3 regions of the Pseudomonas sp. GW821-FHT02H06 genome follow, and region 3 is predicted to be linked to each of the others. Evidence: predicted binding sites of a transcription regulator. Region 3 holds the regulator's gene; each other region holds the start of a gene.
What was found. The regulator FliA, encoded in region 3, starts transcription of late flagellar genes. The targets are predictions, from matches to a motif close to CTAAAGTTTNNNNNNNNNNNGCCGNTAA.
Positions count from the first base shown of each region.

Region 1: the regulator FliA is predicted to act here: its motif matches at 1,940-1,967, upstream of AC07VF_RS04430 (methyl-accepting chemotaxis protein).
Region 2: the regulator FliA is predicted to act here: its motif matches at 1,722-1,749, upstream of AC07VF_RS04350 (methyl-accepting chemotaxis protein).

Region 1 covers NZ_JBWKVD010000002.1:262,321-266,533, reverse strand. Annotated here, with positions in the region: gene AC07VF_RS04430 (methyl-accepting chemotaxis protein) at 1-1,888, opposite strand, end outside; gene AC07VF_RS04425 (hypothetical protein) at 2,007-2,693, opposite strand; gene mltA (murein transglycosylase A) at 2,983-4,140, shown strand.
Region 2 covers NZ_JBWKVD010000002.1:247,721-251,933, forward strand. Annotated here, with positions in the region: gene AC07VF_RS04340 (hypothetical protein) at 1-172, shown strand, start outside; gene AC07VF_RS04345 (SGNH/GDSL hydrolase family protein) at 169-1,416, shown strand; gene AC07VF_RS04350 (methyl-accepting chemotaxis protein) at 1,807-3,447, shown strand.
Region 3 covers NZ_JBWKVD010000017.1:127,999-132,211, reverse strand. Annotated here, with positions in the region: gene flhF (flagellar biosynthesis GTPase FlhF) at 1-969, shown strand, start outside; gene fleN (flagellar synthesis regulator FleN) at 1,088-1,921, shown strand; gene fliA (RNA polymerase sigma factor FliA) at 1,918-2,661, shown strand; gene AC07VF_RS22575 (chemotaxis response regulator CheY) at 2,903-3,277, shown strand; gene AC07VF_RS22570 (protein phosphatase CheZ) at 3,297-4,085, shown strand.

The DNA of each region.
Region 1 (4,213 bases), on a different contig from region 3:
CCATGTGCCGAATGGCGATCATGTTCTGGTTGATCTCCTCGGTCACCGCGCTCTGCTCCTCTGCCGCCGTTGCGATGTGCGCGCTCAGGTCATGAATGCGCAGCACAGAACCGGCCATGCCATCCAGGCCTTCGTTGACCCGCGACGTGCGGTCGGCGGTGGACTGGCAGCTGACTTTGGTTTTTTCCATGGCGCCCACGGCGGTGCTCACGCCCTGCTCCAGCCGCGCGAGCATCTCGTTGATCTCCGATGTGCTCTGCTGGGTACGACCGGCCAGCGCCCGCACCTCATCGGCCACCACCGCAAAGCCACGGCCCTGCTCACCTGCCCGCGCCGCTTCAATAGCCGCGTTGAGGGCCAGCAGGTTGGTTTGCTGGGCGATGCCGCCGATAACCCCGAGCACATCGGTGATGCGCTTGGCATCGACCTGCATTTCCTGCACGTATTTCGTCGCGTCTTCGACTTCCGCCACCAAGGCCCGCACGCTGACCGAGGCTTCGTCGACGACGTCACGGGAACGCTGCGCTGCGTCATTGGCCGATTGGGTAAAGCTCGCCGTCTGCGTCGCGCTCTCGGCGACGCTGTCGGCGGTGGCGCTCATCTCGTTGATCGCGGTCACCGCCTGATCGGTTTCCGAAGCGTGACGGTTGAGGATCTGGTTGATGTTGCGCGACTGATCCTGCAACTGCACCAGCCCGGCCGAGATCTGCTCGGTGCCGTTGCGCACCTCGACAATCATGGCTTGCTGGAAGGCGATGAACTGGTTGACCGAATGGCCGACAGCGTCCAGTTCGTCCTGGCCTTTGATCGGAATACGGCGGGTCAGGTCAGCCTCACCCGAAGACAGCGCGTCGATGTTGGTGCGCAGAACGGTCACGCGTGCCAGCAGACGGTGGAAGGCAAAGCCCAGCACCACCAGCAACAGAATGACCAGCGGGATCTGCAACCAGCCCAGGGTCTTCAGCACTTCGGTACTGCTGGCGGTGAGCATGGCGGTCGGCAGCGATGTGGCGATGACCCACGGCGTGCCCGCGACCGGACGCAGGAAGAAGGTCAGATCACCCAGTTGCGGGTCGATGTATTCCTGGGAATACACAGCGTCGCCGGAGATCTTGCCCAGACCCTCCTGAATGGCCTTGGCGAACATCGACTGGCCGCTGAAGCCGGAAATGTTCTTGAGGATGATTTCGCCGGGGATGCGGCTCTGGTTGGTCAGGATCTTGCCGTCGCGCTCGACGATCATCACCTGACCCTGAATGTCTTTTTCCTTTTCCTGGATCAGGCCGTTGAAGAAGCCCAGGGTGACGTCGATGGTCGAAACGCCGTACAGCGCGCCATCCTTGTAGATGCCCATGGCGCAGTTGGTGCGCGGCTGCGGGCTGGCTTCGTCCTGGTAGGCAGCGGCCCAGGCGCATTTGCCCTTGGGTGCGTTCTGCCCGGCGCGGTGCCATGGCTGTTCCCAGTAGTTGGGCGCAGGGTCGGAGTTCCAGAAGGTGCTCACCACCAGCTGGCCACTGCCGTCACGGTGGAAGAATGAGCTGTGCTTGTTGCGCCCCGCGGTGCGCTTGTCTGGCATCGGCCAGACGCCGCCGCCGAAGACTTTCTGGTCGCCGTATTGGTCAACCAGGCCTGGCAGCACCTTGTCGATGCCATCGCTGTCCAGCAGCGGCACCGCCTGGGTGATCGCCCGGGACTGGGCCTCTACGCGGGCCAGGTCCGACAGGATACGCGTGCCGATCTGATCAACCTGGCTCAGGACTACCTGCTCCTGGGTCGCGCGGACCTTGGGCGTGACCAAGTGAACGATGCCCTGTTCAGTGATCACCGCGATCACCACAATCAAGGCCACAAATATGACCGTATAGCGCGCCTGCACTGTTTTAAACATCGTCGTCCCCATGCCAAATATTTTGTAATTGTTTTGCATACTCCTGATGGGCTATCGACCGAAAGTCGCCAAGGATGAGGGGCGCAAAAAAAGGTTTTTCCCCCGGCCCGGCGGGGCGTCATTGCACCGGGAGGAAGTTCAGGAACAGCAGGCTCTGGGCGTAATTCAAACCGATGCGTCTATATCGCTCGTCGAGCATCTGGGTGAGCAGGTCGAGGCGCGCCACGATCTTGCCGAACTCGGTGGCGAAACTGAGGTTGCTGCCCTCCTCCGAAATTTCGTTGGAGAACAGCAGCAGCTCGCCATTGGCGTTCTGTCGCTGGCTCAGCAGCCAGGTGGCCTTCTCGATATTGCGCGCGGCGTTGCTGACGAAGGTCGGGTTGATCTGGTCGGTCATGAAGAATTCCAGGCGCCCGCCGTGGGCCGTGACCAACATGCTGCCTATGGCATAGATGAAGGCACCGACGCGGTCGCCAAGAAACTCCGGGCTCAGGGCGTAGCTCAGCGCGGCGAGGTCACGCCGGGTGCCCAACTGCGGCAACGGCTTCTGTTGCTCGATGGCCTGTCGCACGTTGCGCTCCGCACTTGCGGCGTCAACGAAGCCGGACTTGCGCCACTCGGCGGGATTGCGCAGGTAGAGTTTGTTCATCAGCAGATAGAGGCTGTCGAGGTTGTCGGCCATGGCCAGTGTGGCCATGCGGTCCACGCTGGTCTGGAAGAACTCCTGGGGGCGGGTCTCGCTGAACTGCGTGGCGACATCCCGGCCGTCCTTGCGCGTACAACCCGCCGCGCAGAGCCCGAGCATGCACAGGGCAAACAGCGGGCGCAGGTGGCGGCAAACGGATAAAACAGTGAACACGGCGAGCATCAATCCCAGGTTTCAACGAACGGGACACCGCGTTCATCAGCGCGTCCCGGCCAAGGTCAGAACGGCTGAAGGCAAAAAAGTGCAATGTCGGCGGCAAATCCGCGTTTAAAGCGGTTCGGCAGACATGTGAGCTTTCATGCAAATGATCCCCTCATCCATTTGACGCCGCCGTCCGCTTTCACCAAGCTAGCCGCCTTCGCATGATTCTCAGGAAACACCCCGCGTGATGACCACAAGCCTGCACTGGCGCCGTTTCGTATTTTGCCTCGCTCCCCTGATCGCCCTGCTCGCCGCCTGTGACGGCGGTGCGCCGAAGACCAAACCCTCCGAAGCGACGACCTACGTCAGCGTCGAGTGGGACAAACTGCCGGCGGTGAACGACACCGACCTGATGGCGGGCTACAACAGCTGGTTCTCGGCGTGCAAGCGTCTGGCCAAGGACCCGGTCTGGGGCGGCACGTGCGCCCTCGCCGCCCAAGTGCCACAAAATCCTGCGGCGGTGCGCGACTTTCTCAAGAACCAGCTGCAGGTCTACAGCCTGCGTTCCTCCGAGCACGGCGCCAACGGGCTGATCACTGGCTATTACGAGCCCATCTACAAAGGCAGCGAGCAGCGCAACGACGCACACCCGGTGGCGGTGTATGGCGTGCCCGATGACCTGATCATCGTCAACCTCGACAGCATCTATCCCGAGCTCAAGGGCAAACGCCTGCGCGGGCGCCTTGACGGCCGGGTGCTGCGTCCCTACGACGACGCCGCCACCATCGGCAACAAAGGCGCCAATGCCCCCGTGCTGGCCTGGCTGGAAAACCCCATCGACCTGCAGTTTTTGCAAATCCAGGGATCGGGTCGGGTTCAGCTGGAGAACGGCCGTCAGCTGCGCATCGCCTATGCCGATCAGAACGGCTACCCGTACAAGCCGATCGGCCGCTGGCTGGTGGAGCAAGGGCAATTGACCAAGGACGAAGTGTCCATGGGCCGCATCCGCGACTGGGCGATTGCGCACCCCGAACGCGTGAATGAACTGCTGGGCAGCAACCCGAGCTACGTATTCTTCACTCAGCGCCCGGACAGCACCGAAGGCCCGCGCGGCTCGCTGAACGTGCCGCTGACCGCCGGTTACAGCGTGGCGATTGATCGCAAGGTCATCCCCCTCGGCAGCCTGTTGTGGCTGTCATCGACCCGCCCCGACGGCACGCCGCTGGTACGTCCGGTTGCGGCGCAGGACACCGGCGGCGCCATCGCCGGCGAAGTCCGCGCCGATATGTTCTGGGGCACCGGCGACGCGGCCGGCGAGCTGGCTGGCAATATGAAGCAGCAAGGGCAGATCTGGATGCTGTGGCCTAAAGGCGCGGCCCTGCCGGATGCCAAACCCAAGGACTGATCGAGCTGAACCGCCGACTGATGCGCCTCTCGCGTCAGGCGGCGTGTATCGCGGGTTGAACTGAAATCGGTTT
Region 2 (4,213 bases), on a different contig from region 3:
GACGCTCGCGGTCAAAGCAAACGGTGGAAGTGTAAAGGTCGAAAAGCAGGTGGGCACCGATTGGGTTGTGTCTGATGTGTTCGCGCAGGACGGCGCCTGGCGTCTTGATCTTGGTTATTCGCAAACACGCTTTACGCCATCGGCCGGTGCGGTATTCGAGATTTACTCATGAGCCTTCTGATCAGCAATGCGGTGGCTCGCCGCCGCATCCGTCGCGGTCTCGGACTGTTGGGCGACAGCTTCAGCGCGAACTGCCACACCGTTGACCCCAAGGCGTTTGGCACTGAAGCCTACGGTTACGCTGGAGCGATTGCGGCGAAGACCGGACTGTTCCCGAGCTACCTGGACAATCAAGGAAAGGTTGGCGACCACACTGGGCAGTTTATGGCGCGGCTTCCGGCTTGTCTGACTTCGGCCACTGCAGATCTGTGGATGCTGCTATCGCGCACCAACGACAGCACCACGCCGGGCATGACGCTGGCGGACAGCAAAGCGAACGTGATGAAGGTTATCACCGCCTTCCAGAATACGCCTGGCAAATACCTGATCGTCGGGACCGGCACGCCTCGATTCGGCACCAAGGCGCTGACCGGCCAAGCGCTGACGGACGCGATTGCCTACAAGGACTGGGTGCTGAATTATGTCAGCCAGTTCGTGCCGGTGGTCAACGTCTGGGATGGGTTCACACAGGACATGACTGTCGATGATCTTCACCTGAACATGATAGGCGCTGACTTCTTCCAGGCCCGTTGCGTGCCGATCATCAACGCCAACTTCGAATTCTTCGGCGTGCCATTGCCTACAGATGCCGCCGATCTGTACTCGGCAATTCGCCCATTCGGCTGTCTCAACGCCAACCCTCTGATGATCGGCGTGGGCGGTACGCTGCCAGCCGGCGTCAATGCGGTGGCCGGTTCGGTGCTGGCGGACAACTACAAGGCGGCCGGCTCTGGCCTGGCTGGCGTCACCACTCGCTGGTACAAAGAGCAAGGTCAATACGGGGAGGTGCAATGCATTGAACTGAACGGCAGCATGACAGCCGCAGGCGGCTATATTTACCTGCAGCCAAACGCCAACGTCACGCTCGACAGTTTGCTGGCTGGTGACCTGGTCGAGATGGTATCGGCAGTTGAAATCGCCGGGACATCGCGCGCGATACTTGGCTGGGAGGCCGAGCTGATCTTCACGAAGCCGGTGAACGGCGCCTCAACGACGATCTATTACCGCTCAATGGACAAGTACCAGGAGCCTTTCACCTTGCCAGCCGTGTTCTCGGGAGCTCTTGAGACCCAGCGAGCTACAGTCGACAAATCGGAGACACTGGTGACCGCCCGGATGGGGTTGTATCTGGCTACCGGCGTCAATCTGCAGGGTGTTCGTGTGAAGGCTGGCCAGTTCGGAATCAGGAAGGTGTAGGGGGTGTGCTCGACTCGGCGAGTCGAATGCGCGGTACAGATCCCGGCAGCAGGAGCCCGCCAGAGAAGGTAGGCGGGCCTGGCGGGCTAGGCCTCGTACTGCTGAAGCCCGTTTTAAGAATAGACAAGGGGCGGGGGAAAGCCAGGTTCAGGCATCACCACGTCTGTCTGCGGCGCGTCCCCACTCATCTATCACCGCACGATGGCCGAGTACCACGAACTGCTCACGCTGCCCACGAGGTGGAAACATAGTGGTGCGGCTTTGACTAATACTGAATCGGCGGAAATTGCGCACCGCTGACATGCTTCAAGTTTTCCGCATCTAGGCCGCTATGCTTTTTGCAGAACCTGGATTCACCAACCATTTTGTATCTCCTAATGAGTGATTTATATGTCCTGGCTGAGAAAGCTTAAGCTAAAATCGAAGCTGCTACTGTCCTTTGGCTTATGCGCGATGATCACCCTGATTGTCGCCGGGCTAGGTCAGTCCGGTATCGCCAAGCTGTATGGCCAGCTGCAGGATACTGTCACAAATAACCTTGTCTCAATCCAGAAAACCAACGCAATAAAGACAAACACTGTTGCCACCCACCGCGATTTCTTCCAGGCCATTGTGCTGACGGCTTCTGCCGCCAGTGCTGATGATGTAAACGTCGTCATCCAGTCATATCACGACAATCAGTCTGAGGCCCAAGCTGCGTTTAAGCTATATCGCGCTACTCCCCTTGAGGCGGACGAACGGGCCGCAGGCGATCAATTTGAACGTGATTGGCCGGCTTACATTGCAGCTGTGGATGCAGGTTACGCTGCGCTCAAAAATGGCGACATTGCACAGGCTAGAATGCTTGGTGCGACCAGCGTAACACCCGCATATCTCAAGGTCATTGCAGAACTCAATATCATAATCGATTCCAACTCTCGGCAGGCTCTTGAGGTCATGGTGGATGGTGATAATGCCAACAAGCAGGTGACTTGGGTGCTTGTCATAGGTTGCTTAATCGCTATGGTTTGCGCTGGAGCGCTTGGCCTGATCGTCACAGGCATGATCACACGCCCGATATTCTTGTCTGTCGAAGGTGCAGGTCGCATTGCTAATGGCGATCTGACCTACCCCATCGAAGTTCGTGGTACTGATGAAACCGGACAACTGCTGCGATCGTTGTCCGATATGCAAAGCAACCTCAAGGGCACCGTGCAGCAAATTGCAGATGCCTCAAACCAGTTAGCTTCAGCAGCCGAAGAATTAACTGCCGTTACAGAGGACAGCACTCGTGGACTGGTTCGGCAAAACGATGAAATTCAACAAGCGGCAACTGCAGTTAACGAAATGACGGCCGCGGTGGAAGAAGTGGCACGTAACGCTGTCAGCACATCTCAAATCTCCACTCAAACCGCTGAGGACGCGTCGAAAGGTCAGAAACAGGTCCAGCAGGCTGTGACGGCCATCAATACCGTGACTGAGGAAATTACTGACTCGACGCAGCGGGTAGAAGCGCTGGCCGGACAAATCCACGAAATTACAAAGGTTTTGGACGTCATTCGTGGCATTGCTGAACAGACAAACCTCCTCGCGCTCAACGCGGCAATTGAGGCAGCGCGGGCGGGCGAGCAAGGTCGTGGTTTTGCAGTAGTGGCCGATGAAGTTCGTGCCTTGGCCCACCGCACCCAGACCTCGACTGGCGAGATCGAAGCCATGATCAGCCGCGTTCGTAGCGGCGCCGACGATGCAGTGCAGGCCATGGGGAAAAGCCAAAATCTCGTGCGAAGTACTCAGCAGCTCGCGACTGAGGCCGGTTTGGCTTTGGAACGGATTAACCAAGGCGTCAGCCAGATCAATGAACGAAACCTGGTGATAGCCAGCGCGGCAGAGGAGCAAGCCCAGGTAGCGCGCGAGGTTGACCGAAATCTAGTAAACATCCAGGATCTTTCGACTCAAACGGCGGCAGGCGCCAACCAAACGAGCGCCTCGAGTCAGGAGCTATCGCGGCTGGCAATTTCATTCAACACGTTGGTGGCGCAATTCCGACTTTAATCAGCTCACGACAGCTCCGTGATTTTCCTGCCGTAAGCCCTTTATCGATGAATGCATGCGCTCTTGGAGTTAGGGTTAGGTGAGTCGGAGCGACACAGCTAGATCGATTTCCAGTGGGCTTGGCGGTGACAAATATCATCGCCTCCGACGTCGTTAAGGTTTCGCTGCCTTAAGATTCCAAGAGCAAGCCCCAGATTGCTTGTTCTTCGATGTATGGCCTAAAATCGAGCGAAACGGCGATCAGCTGGCGACAGGGCCGGAGTTTGAGTCTCGGGTCGCGCCTGACTCTTTGGCGGATCTGTCAAATTTGGGATTGGGACGGTTTGAACTTTCGTCAGCTGCTGACTTAGGGGACGTTGACTGGCAGTAATCCTGAGACGGTATGAGCGCCTTCGAACTCAACCGGCAGAGAAGAGCTGCATGGCGTACCGCTTGCTTAATTCGTCATCTGATCCGCTCCGCGTTATACGCGCGTTGCGGCTGGGCCACGATCTCCAATGGGGGCTGGAGTCTGGCCTCGAGCGTATTTGGAACGCGGAAACCGTCGCCGGTCTGAGCCATGCTCATGGCCGCGCTCTTGGTCTCGGCGTAGGGCTCGGGTTGGTGAAAGCTGTCACCCCGCAGCAGTTCAATATATTGGCTGAGGCTTACACTCGAGCTTTCGAAGAGCGCCTCGCAGTATTGACCGGGCAGCCCCCGCCTTCATCCATCTCCCTTTCGACCGAAAAAAAGCGCTCGGCCAGATAGCGGCCCCTTACCTGATGCC
Region 3 (4,213 bases):
GAGCGCAACGCCGAGCCGGGCGTTGGCGACCGCGCCTACGAAGCGATGCGTTCCGAATTGAACGGCCTGCGCGAACTGCTGGAAGTCCAGCTGGGCTCGCTGGCCTGGAACCAGCTGCGAGACGGCCGTCCGCAACAGGCCAATCTGTGGCGCCGTCTGCAACGGGTCGGCCTTTCCGGCCCGCTCTCCCGCGACTTGCTGGCGATGGTCCCGGACTCCAACGATCAGGCTCACACCTGGCGCATGCTGCTGGCCCATCTGGCCCGCATGATTGCCACGCCGGACGTCGAGCCACTGGAAGAGGGCGGTGTGATTGCCATGGTCGGCCCTGCCGGCATGGGCAAAACCACCACGCTGGCTAAACTGGCGGCCCGATATGTGTTGAAATACGGCGCGCAAAATATCGCGCTGGTGAGCATGGACAGTTTCCGCATTGGCGCTCAGGAGCAACTGAAAACCCTGGGCCGGATCCTCAATGTACCGGTCACCCACGTCGACCCGGGCCAGTCCCTGGCACAGGCGCTGGAGCCGCTGTTGCGCAAGCGCGTGGTGTTGATCGACACCGCCGGCCTGCAAGCCAGCGATCCGGCCCTGCGTCTGCAACTGGAAACCCTCGCCGGGCGTGGCATCAAGGCGCGCAACTACCTGGTGCTGGCGACAACCAGCCAGAAGCAGGTGCTGTCAGCGGCTTATCACAGTTACAAACGTTGCGGCCTGGCCGGGTGCATCCTGACCAAGCTCGACGAAACGGCCAGCCTGGGCGAAGTGCTCAGCCTGGCCGTGACACACGAACTGCCTGTGGCCTATCTCACCGATGGCCCACGGATACCGGATGATCTGCATTTGCCGCGTCGGCACCAATTGGTGAGCCGGGCTGTCAGCGTGCAGATGCAGGAGGAGCCAAGCGAGGAAGCGATGGCGGATATGTTTGCGGATCTTTATCACAGCACCGGCAAGCGCGCGGGCTAGGTGAAGAAAATGACAGTGGAATTTTCCTGCATCGATGGTCTGCCAGGCATTGTTCAGACACTGAACGTGCAGCCCGACATGTGGCTTAGGTCTAAGCAAGACAAGGTAAACAATTAACATGGGCAGCATGCATCCCGTACAGGTTATCGCGGTGACCGGTGGCAAAGGTGGCGTAGGCAAGACCAACGTTTCAGTGAATCTTTCACTGGCACTGGCCGAGCTGGGACGTCGCGTCATGCTGCTGGACGCCGATCTGGGTCTGGCCAACGTCGACGTATTGTTGGGTCTGACCCCCAAACGCACCCTGGCTGATGTCATCGAAGGGCGGTGCGAGCTGCGCGATGTCTTGCTGCAAGGCCCGGGCGGTGTACGCATCGTGCCGGCGGCATCAGGCACCCAGAGCATGGTCCACCTGACCCCGGCGCAGCATGCCGGGCTGATTCAGGCGTTCAGTGACATTGGCGACAACCTCGATGTGCTGGTCATCGATACCGCCGCCGGCATCGGCGAGTCGGTGGTGAGCTTCGTCCGCGCGGCCCAGGAAGTGCTGCTGGTGGTGTGCGACGAGCCCACATCGATCACCGACGCCTATGCCCTGATCAAACTGCTCAACCGCGATTACGGCATGAACCGCTTCCGCGTCCTGGCCAACATGGCCCAGAGCCCGCAGGAAGGGCGTAACCTCTTCGCCAAGCTGACCAAAGTCACCGACCGTTTTCTCGACGTGGCCCTGCAGTATGTGGGCGCCGTGCCGTACGACGAATGCGTACGCAAGGCCGTGCAGAAACAGCGCGCCGTGTACGAAGCGTTTCCGCGTTCCAAATGTGCCCTGGCGTTCAAGGCCATCGCGCAGAAAGTCGACACCTGGCCGCTCCCGGCGAACCCGCGCGGCCACCTGGAATTTTTCGTAGAACGCCTCGTGCATCAAACCAGCGCAGGGCCCGTCTCATGACAGCAAGTGGCTATCGCATGTACAGCAAATCGTCCAAAGACTCCCAGTATGAGCTGATCGAGCGTTATGCCCCGCTGGTCAAACGAATCGCCTACCACTTGCTGGCGCGTCTGCCGGCAAGCGTGCAGGTCGAGGATTTGATCCAGGCGGGCATGATTGGCTTGCTCGAAGTCTCGACCAAATACGACTCCACCAAAGGGGCCAGCTTCGAGACGTACGCGGGTATTCGTATCCGTGGTGCGATGCTCGACGAAGTGCGCAAGGGGGATTGGGCGCCGCGCTCGGTCCACCGCAACACGCGCATGGTCAGTGACGCGATTCGTGCAATCGAAGCAAAAACCGGCCGTGACGCTAAAGATCACGAGGTTGCTGCCGAACTTGAAATGAGTCTCGACGATTACTACGGGATTTTGAACGATACCCTGGGCAGCCGCCTGTTCAGTTTCGACGACCTGTTGCAGGACGGCGAACACGAAGGGCTGCACGAGGACGGCGCGAGCCAGTCCCTCGAACCGTCGCGGGATCTGGAAGACGAGCGCTTCCAGGCTGCGCTGGCCGAGGCCATTGCCAACTTGCCCGAACGTGAACGCCTGGTGTTGTCGCTGTACTACGACGAAGAGCTGAACCTCAAGGAAATCGGTGAGGTCCTGGGGGTCAGCGAGTCGCGGGTCAGCCAGTTGCACAGTCAATGCGCGGCGCGGTTGCGCGGTCGTCTTGGCGAGTGGCGCGCACGTTCGTGAATCAGGCGCAGGCCGCGAGGCCTGCGTGTTGCGTGTAAGACCGGCTGTGCAAGACGTGAGCGGGAAGCAAATGAGACACGGCAGGAGTCGGTCGAACCGGGTCGTAGATGATCCGGTTTCGCTGCGCTTGTTCCGGTCGATTCAACCCCCTCTTGATGTTCGGCGCAGCCGGTATTGATTGAACGCGCGTTCAGGTGCTGAACGCGTTAAAGACTGCTTGGAGGTCGAATTGGACAAGAACATGAAAATCCTCATCGTTGATGACTTCTCAACGATGCGGCGGATCATAAAAAACCTGTTGCGTGACCTTGGGTTCACCAACACGGCCGAAGCAGATGACGGACTCACCGCATTGCCGATGCTGCAAAGCGGCGCTTTTGACTTCCTCGTCACTGACTGGAACATGCCGGGCATGTCCGGCATCGACCTGTTGCGTCAGGTGCGTGCCGACGAGCGTCTGCGCAGCCTGCCGGTGCTGATGGTCACTGCCGAAGCCAAGCGCGAGCAGATCATCGAAGCCGCTCAGGCCGGTGTGAACGGCTACGTGGTGAAGCCGTTCACCGCGCAAGTGCTCAAAGAAAAAATCGAAAAGATATTCGAGCGCGTCAATAGCTGATGTCCGCTGCGAGGGCGCTATGGATTCCAAAGATTCGACAATGGGTGACTTTGAGTCAACCCTGAAGAAACACGCACAAGAGCTGGTCGCGAGCCTTGAAAAGGGCAAGTTCGGCGACGCTGTGCAACTGATCCATGAGCTTAACCAGACCCGCGACCGCGGCCTGTATCAGGAAGTCGGCAAACTGACGCGCGAGCTGCACAGCGCGATCGTCAACTTCCAGATCGACCCGAACATGCCGCAGGCCGAGGAGGTCTCCCAGATCACCGACGCCACCGAGCGGCTGTCGTACGTCGTCAGGCTGACTGAAAACGCGGCGAACCGGACCATGGATCTGGTAGAGCTGAGCACGCCGTTGATGCACGGGCTCACTGAAGACGCCAAGTCGTTGAGCGCCGATTGGGGACGCTTCATGCGCCGCGAGATCAGCGCCGAAGAGTTTCGTGATCTGGCCCGCCGCGTCGATGTGTTCCTGACCCGCAGCGAGAAGGAGACCACCGAGGTCTCTGCGCACCTGAACGACATCCTGCTGGCTCAGGATTACCAGGACCTCACCGGTCAGGTGATCAAGCGCGTGACCACGCTGGTCACGGAAGTCGAGCGCAATCTGCTCAAGCTGGTGCTCATGGCGAGCCAGGTGGACCGCTTCGCGGGCATCGAGCACGACCAGGAAATGTTCCGTCAGCAAAAAGAACAAGAAAAACTTCACTCCAAGGGTGAAGGTCCGCAGATTCATGCCGATAAACGTGAAGACGTTGTATCCGGACAGGATGATGTTGACGATCTGCTATCCAGCCTCGGATTCTGATTCGGTCATTCTGTCTCGGACTTCAGGTTTTCTGTGAAAGTGGCTGCTGGACCCGCGCGCCAATGCTTCGACGAAAGCAATGCGCGCAGGCCGTCAGTGCAGCCTCCGGATCGGTTTGACGGTTAATT